3 regions of the Vreelandella venusta genome follow, and region 3 is predicted to be linked to each of the others. Evidence: predicted binding sites of a transcription regulator. Region 3 holds the regulator's gene; each other region holds the start of a gene.
The links. The regulator FNR, encoded in region 3, switches genes on or off when oxygen is low (the NO sensors DNR and NnrR bind a similar motif). The targets are predictions, from matches to a motif close to TTGATNTANATCAA.
Positions count from the first base shown of each region.

Region 1: a site for FNR is predicted at 1,339-1,352, ahead of ccoM (cytochrome c oxidase subunit CcoM). Genes of this name have one in related genera too.
Region 2: a site for FNR is predicted at 1,250-1,263, ahead of dsrO (sulfate reduction electron transfer complex DsrMKJOP subunit DsrO). Genes of this name have one in related genera too.

Region 1 covers NZ_CP065135.1:2,414,741-2,417,005, forward strand. Annotated here, with positions in the region: gene IR195_RS11650 (GGDEF domain-containing protein) at 1-309, opposite strand, end outside; gene IR195_RS11655 (hypothetical protein) at 408-920, opposite strand; gene ccoM (cytochrome c oxidase subunit CcoM) at 1,103-1,228, opposite strand; gene IR195_RS11660 (FKBP-type peptidyl-prolyl cis-trans isomerase) at 1,376-1,894, opposite strand; gene IR195_RS11665 (AmpG family muropeptide MFS transporter) at 2,013-2,265, shown strand, end outside.
Region 2 covers NZ_CP065135.1:3,082,543-3,084,807, reverse strand. Annotated here, with positions in the region: gene nrfD (NrfD/PsrC family molybdoenzyme membrane anchor subunit) at 1-387, opposite strand, end outside; gene dsrO (sulfate reduction electron transfer complex DsrMKJOP subunit DsrO) at 371-1,147, opposite strand; gene IR195_RS14495 (XRE family transcriptional regulator) at 1,403-1,675, opposite strand; gene purE (5-(carboxyamino)imidazole ribonucleotide mutase) at 1,894-2,265, shown strand, end outside.
Region 3 covers NZ_CP065135.1:3,471,045-3,473,309, reverse strand. Annotated here, with positions in the region: gene ttcA (tRNA 2-thiocytidine(32) synthetase TtcA) at 1-473, shown strand, start outside; gene fnr (fumarate/nitrate reduction transcriptional regulator Fnr) at 460-1,212, opposite strand; gene hemN (oxygen-independent coproporphyrinogen III oxidase) at 1,271-2,265, opposite strand, start outside.

The sequences.
Region 1 (2,265 bases), 1.1 Mb from region 3:
TTTAAGGCGCTCAGTTAGTAGATTTAAGGTTTGTAAACTCGACTGGGTACAGCTATACCTTTGACGATACACCTCAACATCAATTAATCCATAGGCAAGATCGAGATTAAGTTTAACCGCTTGTCGCTGCTCATCATCCAAGGGCTGCCCGCTTAACAAATGTTGCTGGGCAAGCTGTAAATATCCCCGTGACCGGGTAGCTAGCTGCTGCCCTGTCAAATTGCCCGTCTGGCTGAAGTAAGCCTGTATTTCTGGGTATACCCAGCGCGCCTCATAAACAATAATCACCATTAATGCCATAAAACTCATAAGGCTCAATGATAACCACGTTACATAGCGACGCTTCCTAGTTAAAGGAGCGGGCACTGGCAATGGCACAGCAGGTGGAGAAGGCGGCGGCTCAATGATCACCAACGGGCCTCAATACTTCGAATCATCCATATCCAGTCGTTGAATTCACGTAGGCTCTTGATATCACGCTGATCATTATAAGCCTGATCAACCAGTCGCAATGGCCCCCGAGAACGCAATGTCAGTGGCTCTCCATCCTCTGCCGTGACCATTAACCACTTCGGATCATCCCAGCCACCTAACGTCACTTCGTAACCATCCCATGTCGTAAAGTGCAATGCGGGAGGAACTTCGCCAAACTGGTTTATGAGAAAGCGACGAAATTCAAGCCCATGCATTTCTACTTCTCGGCCTTGAAAAGGATCAAATACTGGCGAGTTAACCGTAGATTGTTGGCGCAACTCGTTAAGCGCGAGTGCAGTGTGTTTTTCACCATTAATGACGTTTAATGCGTGAGCATAGACCGGCACTGATAGCCAGCTAAGTAATAGTAGAATACAGGCAACACTTGCTTTGGGATAATGATGAGCGCAACAGCGTATGGCAACGATTGAACTAGCAGCATTCATGGCAAATGGCTTCCTTGCGGTACAATGCCTTATTGTACAACCAGGTACTTTACCAGACGATTAACTCGAATACTCGAAAACATAGTTTTAATTAATAAAAAAGCCGACCCAAATGGGTCGGCAACAGGAAGCTCGCTGTTAAAAGCAAACTCCCTCCCCTGACGACTGTCACCATAACGGCGTTAATGCTTTTTGCGCTCATCCTTACGGAGATGGTCGCGCACGATAAAGCCTACCCAACCAATCATAAAAGCAATCATTAACGCGACAGTAACTAGACCAAAAATAACAGCATCATCCCAATACATGGTGATCCCCTCCTGCCGTGATGTATGACGCCATCCTAGTGCGTTAATCGCGGCAGGAAGCTGACCTGGGTCAAGCTTTTCAGCGGGGTTATTTGCGGCCCATCAGGAACTTGATATGGGTCATTTTTTAGCGCTCAACACTAACCGTTAAAGCACTTTTCGATCTTCTACTTTGCTGTGCTCGGTTCCCGGCGGTAGAGGATGGCCTTTAGCCAGCTCTGCGCGAGTTGCTTCACGCACCTCCAGCACGTTGACTTGGTAGCGAAGCGTATGGCCTGCCAGCGGATGATTTGTATCGACCGTTACCATGTCCCCATCAATACTCATCACCGTGACAATTTGCGGGCCTGCTTCACCTTCTGTTTGGAAACGGCTACCGGGTTCAAGCGCTGCGCTGCCAAACGATGCACGACTCACCTGTTGCACCAAGTCTTCATTACGGATGCCATAGGCATCAGCAGGTGCCAGCGTGACACGCAGCTCATCTCCAGCAGCTTTATCTTCTAGCGCGCTCTCTAAACCAGGCAAAATATTATCGTGCCCATGAAGGTACTCTAAGGGCTTATCACGCGCATTGGAGTCATCTAATACGCGGGTACTGCCATCGCTAAGCACATCGCTTAACACGTAGTGTAAAGTGACTACTTGATGGGCTGTAATCGACATTGAAAACTCCTCTCCGGTAAGCTATCGGCTTTGTCATGGATATCAGGCCTAGTTTACCACTGAGCAGTTTTTAGCGGGCCTCGATGCAGACGTTTTCTTTCCTGGAGTGTTAACCAATATGCCCACCCCAACTCCCCAGCGCAGCTGGCTGGATGCGCTTGGTATTTACTGTCGTGCGCCTGTCATCACCATGCTGTTTCTAGGTTTTTCTGCAGGCTTACCTTTTTTGCTGGTGTTTTCCACGTTGTCTGCATGGCTACGCAGTGACGGCGTTGAAGTGGCCGCCATTGGCTTCTTCGCTTGGATTGGCATGCTCTACTCAATCAAGTTTTTTTGGGCGCCTATCGTTGACCGACTTGCCCTGCCGATCT
Region 2 (2,265 bases), 390 kb from region 3:
GCTCAGCCCCGCTGCCTGTTGCCGGGCCTGCAGCGCGGGTCGCCAAGCCAGCCAGGCGAAGCCTAAAACGCTGGCCAGATACAGCGGCAGCACCACACTGCCAATCGACATCCACGAATGCGTATTGGCGTAGGCGTAGAAATGCCAAAAGCGCAGTGGCTGATGTAGATCTGCCAATAAGGCCACCGGCGCGACTAACGTTGTGCTGACGCAGGCGATCATTGCCAGACGTGCTGTAGGCAACCAGGATTGCTTGCCAAACACCAGTGCGGGCGCTGCCAGCCAAAGGCTGGCGTAGGAGACCGCAATCATAAAAAAGTACTGCACTGCCCAGGGATACCAGGCGATGTCATAGCGTGGGGCGAGTAGTTCAATGGTGGAATTCATAGCCCATCTCCTGGCCGTGTGGGTCGAGCACTTCAAGCGCCACGGGTTCTGCCACGGGGCGCGTAGTGAATCGTTCGTCCATACCTAAATAGAACACTTGGGGAAGGGTGTTTTTTTCTGGCTGAAGCACCATGAGCGCGTCGCGATGCTCGTTGATCAGACGGCTGATTTGGCTGTCTGGATTGCGCATGTCGCCAATAATGCGGGCACCACCCACACAGCTTTCAACGCAGGCAGGCAGTAGCCCTGCTTCTAAACGGTGAGCACAGAAGGTGCATTTGTCGGCAGTTTGAGTGCGTTCGTTAATAAAACGGGCATCGTAGGGGCAGGCGTTGACGCAGTAAGCACAGCCGACGCAGCGGTCACTATCGACGACAACGATGCCATCCTGCTGTTGATAGGTCGCCTCAACGGGACAAACCGGCACACAGGGCGGATTTTCGCAGTGGTTACATAGCCGCGGCAGCATAAACGTTGCCAGTTCACCACTTTCTTGGTGTTGCACTTCGTATTGAGAGACAGTGGTTCGAAACTGGCCAAGCGGTGCAGCATTCTCGATATGGCACGACACCGTGCAGGCTTGGCAGCCGATGCATTGGCGAAGGTCGATTAGCATGCCGTAGCGTTTGCTAGGGTCGCCCTCGCGGCGGGCAGGCTGCTGATTAATGCCAGCTTGAGCAAGACTGGATAGCGGCACTAGCGCAGCGCCCGCGCTTAGTCGGGCCAATTGGCCTAGCAACGACCGACGAACGGCGTCCATAACGCCTCCTTAGCTGATAAAGATGTTGCTGTAGAAACAAGTCGTTGTTTCACAGCGAGTGATCTGGATACGCTAAGGTTACGCCTTTGGTATTATAAAAAGTTGATATGTGTCAATGGGTTAGCGAGAGTTTCTTAATGCTCCCTTAATCCTGGAACGCTAATTGGCTGTTTTGAAACAAAAACAGGCCTGCCCAGCGGGCAAGCCTGTTAGCAAACAAAGGGGATGAATGATTACGTTAGGTAGCAACTATTGCTATGGCGTCTCCAGCTCTAACGTGCGACGCAAGACATTGAGTTCATCAATATCTAGGTGCTCTAGCCTTCCGGCGAGCAGGTCGCTGATCTTTTGTACTGGAAGCCCCGCCCGGCGGGCTATTTCGCGGCTTCCCAGATCTGATACGGCGATCAGGCGGGTAATGATACGCATAAGGCGCGTACGTTTTTCTAAATCCCTGACATCGAGGTCAGGGCTGCTTCGCGGAGGATCTAGCGTTTCTGCGTGAGCAGTTGAGTATGCCGTACTCATGGGACTCCATCAGTCTGAAATGACAAACACACAATGCCGCCAAGTCGCGCGCTTTTCAATGCTACTTTGATTAAAATTTCGATCTATTTACAAACGCGCTCTAAGCGACTAGCTCTGGTAGACTATGCGCCTTCTAATTTCCTGGTGAGCCGCTTGCGGCACACGGCACATTAAACGCTTGATTGCTTTAGTAGGCCCTTTGGCCGAGGAGTTTTTGCATGTCGAACAGCGCACCCAAAGTGGGCGTGATCATGGGGTCGAAATCTGATTGGCCCGTCATGGAACACGCGGTGGCGATGTTAGAGCGGCTGGGCGTCCCTTATGAGACCCGCGTCGTCTCCGCTCATCGTACCCCTGACTTGTTGTTTGACTATGCTAAAAGTGCCGCTGAACGTGGCTTGCAAGTAATTGTGGCGGGAGCGGGCGGTGCTGCCCATTTGCCCGGCATGGTGGCTTCTCAAACGGCGTTGCCAGTGCTGGGCGTGCCAGTGGAATCCAAAGCGCTTAAAGGCTTGGATTCATTGCTTTCAATTGCGCAGATGCCCGGTGGCATCGCTGTTGGCACACTGGCGATTGGTAAAGCAGGCGCG
Region 3 (2,265 bases):
GACTCAGGCGTGGCTCGCTCTATGGGTTTGCTGAGGAAATTGGAGCAACGAAAATTGCTCTAGGGCATCATCGCGAAGATATTTTAGAAACGTTATTCCTTAACATGTTCTTCGGTGGCACTTTGAAAGCAATGCCTCCCAAGCTTTTATCTGACGATGGCAAAAATATTGTCATTCGCCCCCTTGCCTACTGCAAAGAGGCTGATATTGCAGAGTTTTCTCGGCTAATGGAATTCCCCATTATTCCCTGTAACTTATGTGGCTCTCAGCCCAATCTCCAGCGCCAAGTGGTCAAAGATATGTTGGCTGAGTGGGATAAAAAACATCCAGGACGCCTAGAAAGCATGTTTAAAGCGGTGACCAATGTAGCGCCTTCCCAGCTAGCAGACCGCCGTTTATTTGACTTTGCTGGCCTTGAAGCCAAACAAGCGGCGTTGATGGAAGGGCGTATTCAGGCGCTTAGCGTGGACTAGCCGACTGCTCTTCCTCTTCAGCTAGCGTGATGAGGCGGCGCATATCTAAAATATTAACCTCGCGCCCTGAAACAGCTACCACCTCTTGCTGTTGAAAGCGGCTAAGAATACGGCTGACCGTTTCTACTGCCAAGCCTAAGTAATTGCCGATGTCGGCGCGGGACATGGAGAGTCTGAAGCTATAAGGCGAGTATCCACGTCGACGAAAACGGTCTGAAAGGGTGACTAAAAAGCTGGCTAGTCGTTGATCGGCCGTCTTGCGCGATAGCAAGCGCATCATGCGTCGGTCATCTCGCAATTCTTTGCTCATACTCCGATAAAGCTGGCCACGTAGTTCGGGCAGTTCTTCGGAAAGTAGGTCCAGGCGGTCAAATGGGATTTCACACACTGTGGTGGTTTCCAGGGCAATGACGCTACCGGGGTAGTGCTCTTCATCAATTCCGTCCAATCCCACTAGTTCGCTGGGAAGGTAGAAATTGGTCAGCTGATCATTGCCGTTACCTTCACTGGTCACTTGTTTCAGGCTACCTGAGCGGACAGCATACACACTGGTGAAGTGATCACCCTGGCGAAACAGGGGCTCGCCTTTTTTGAGTGGTGAGCGGCGGCGAATGATGGCATCAAACTGGCTCATGTCCTCAAGCTCTAAGGCAAGCGGCAGACACAGCGAGCTTAGGCTACAGGTCTGACAGCGCGCCTCTTGCAGCAGTGAGCGTCGTTGGCTGGCGGGTTGTGGCATATAGGTCTCCCTTTCTCGTTAGCCATCATAGGCCCAGAGGCAAGACGTCTCAACAAGCTTATACAATTTTAGAGTAGCGCTGAATAGGCTGGTCAGCTAGGTGAGCATCAAAGGCCATCGCCAAATGGCGAATCAGCAGCCGTCCAGTGGGAGTGGCGCTAATAACTTGCTGATGGCGAGTGATCAAGCCGTCTTGCTCAGCTGTCTTCAATTGCTCAATTGCGGTGGAAAAATAATCACTAGCATCGATGTGCCAACGCTTTCCAACGTCCGCAAGATCAATGTACATGTCGCACATTAGCCGTTCAATCACGTCTCTTCGTATTAGGTCATCCTTATTTAACCTTAATCCTTTGATGGTTGCCAGCTTACCTTTATCTAAGGCTGCTTCATATTGATCAAGCTGAGTCGGGTTTTGTGCGTAAACGTCGTCAATCCGTGATATGGCGGATACGCCTAAGCCAACTAAATCGCACTGTGCATGGCTGGAGTAGCCCTGGAAATTGCGTTGTAAGGAACCGTTGCGCTGTGCAATCGCTAGGCTATCGTCAGGTCGTGCAAAGTGATCCATGCCAATATGCACATAGCCTGCGTTAGTCAGCATTTCTATGGTGGTGTGCAAAATAGCCAGCTTTTCATCAGCGCTGGGGAGGTCGGTTTCGTTAATACGCCGCTGCGGTGCAAAGCGAGTGGGCATGTGCGCATAATTAAATACCGACAGCCGTGCCGGGTTAAGTTCGATAACTTGGCTTAGCGTCTCGGCAAAACTTTTTTCGGTTTGAAATGGCAGCCCATAAATCAAATCAAGATTGAGTGAACGAAAACCAAGACGGTGTGCTTCTTCCATCAAGGTTTCGGTGAGTACCCGGGGCTGTACGCGGTTGATAGCTTTTTGTACCTGCAGATTTAAATCCTGTACGCCAAGGCTTAGTCGATTAAAGCCGAGAGACTGTAGGTGGCGCAACGTAAATACGTCTGCTTCACGAGGATCTATTTCAATAGCGTAATCGCGGTCAGCTGAGCCGGATAAACCAAAACGAGCATCTAGGCGGT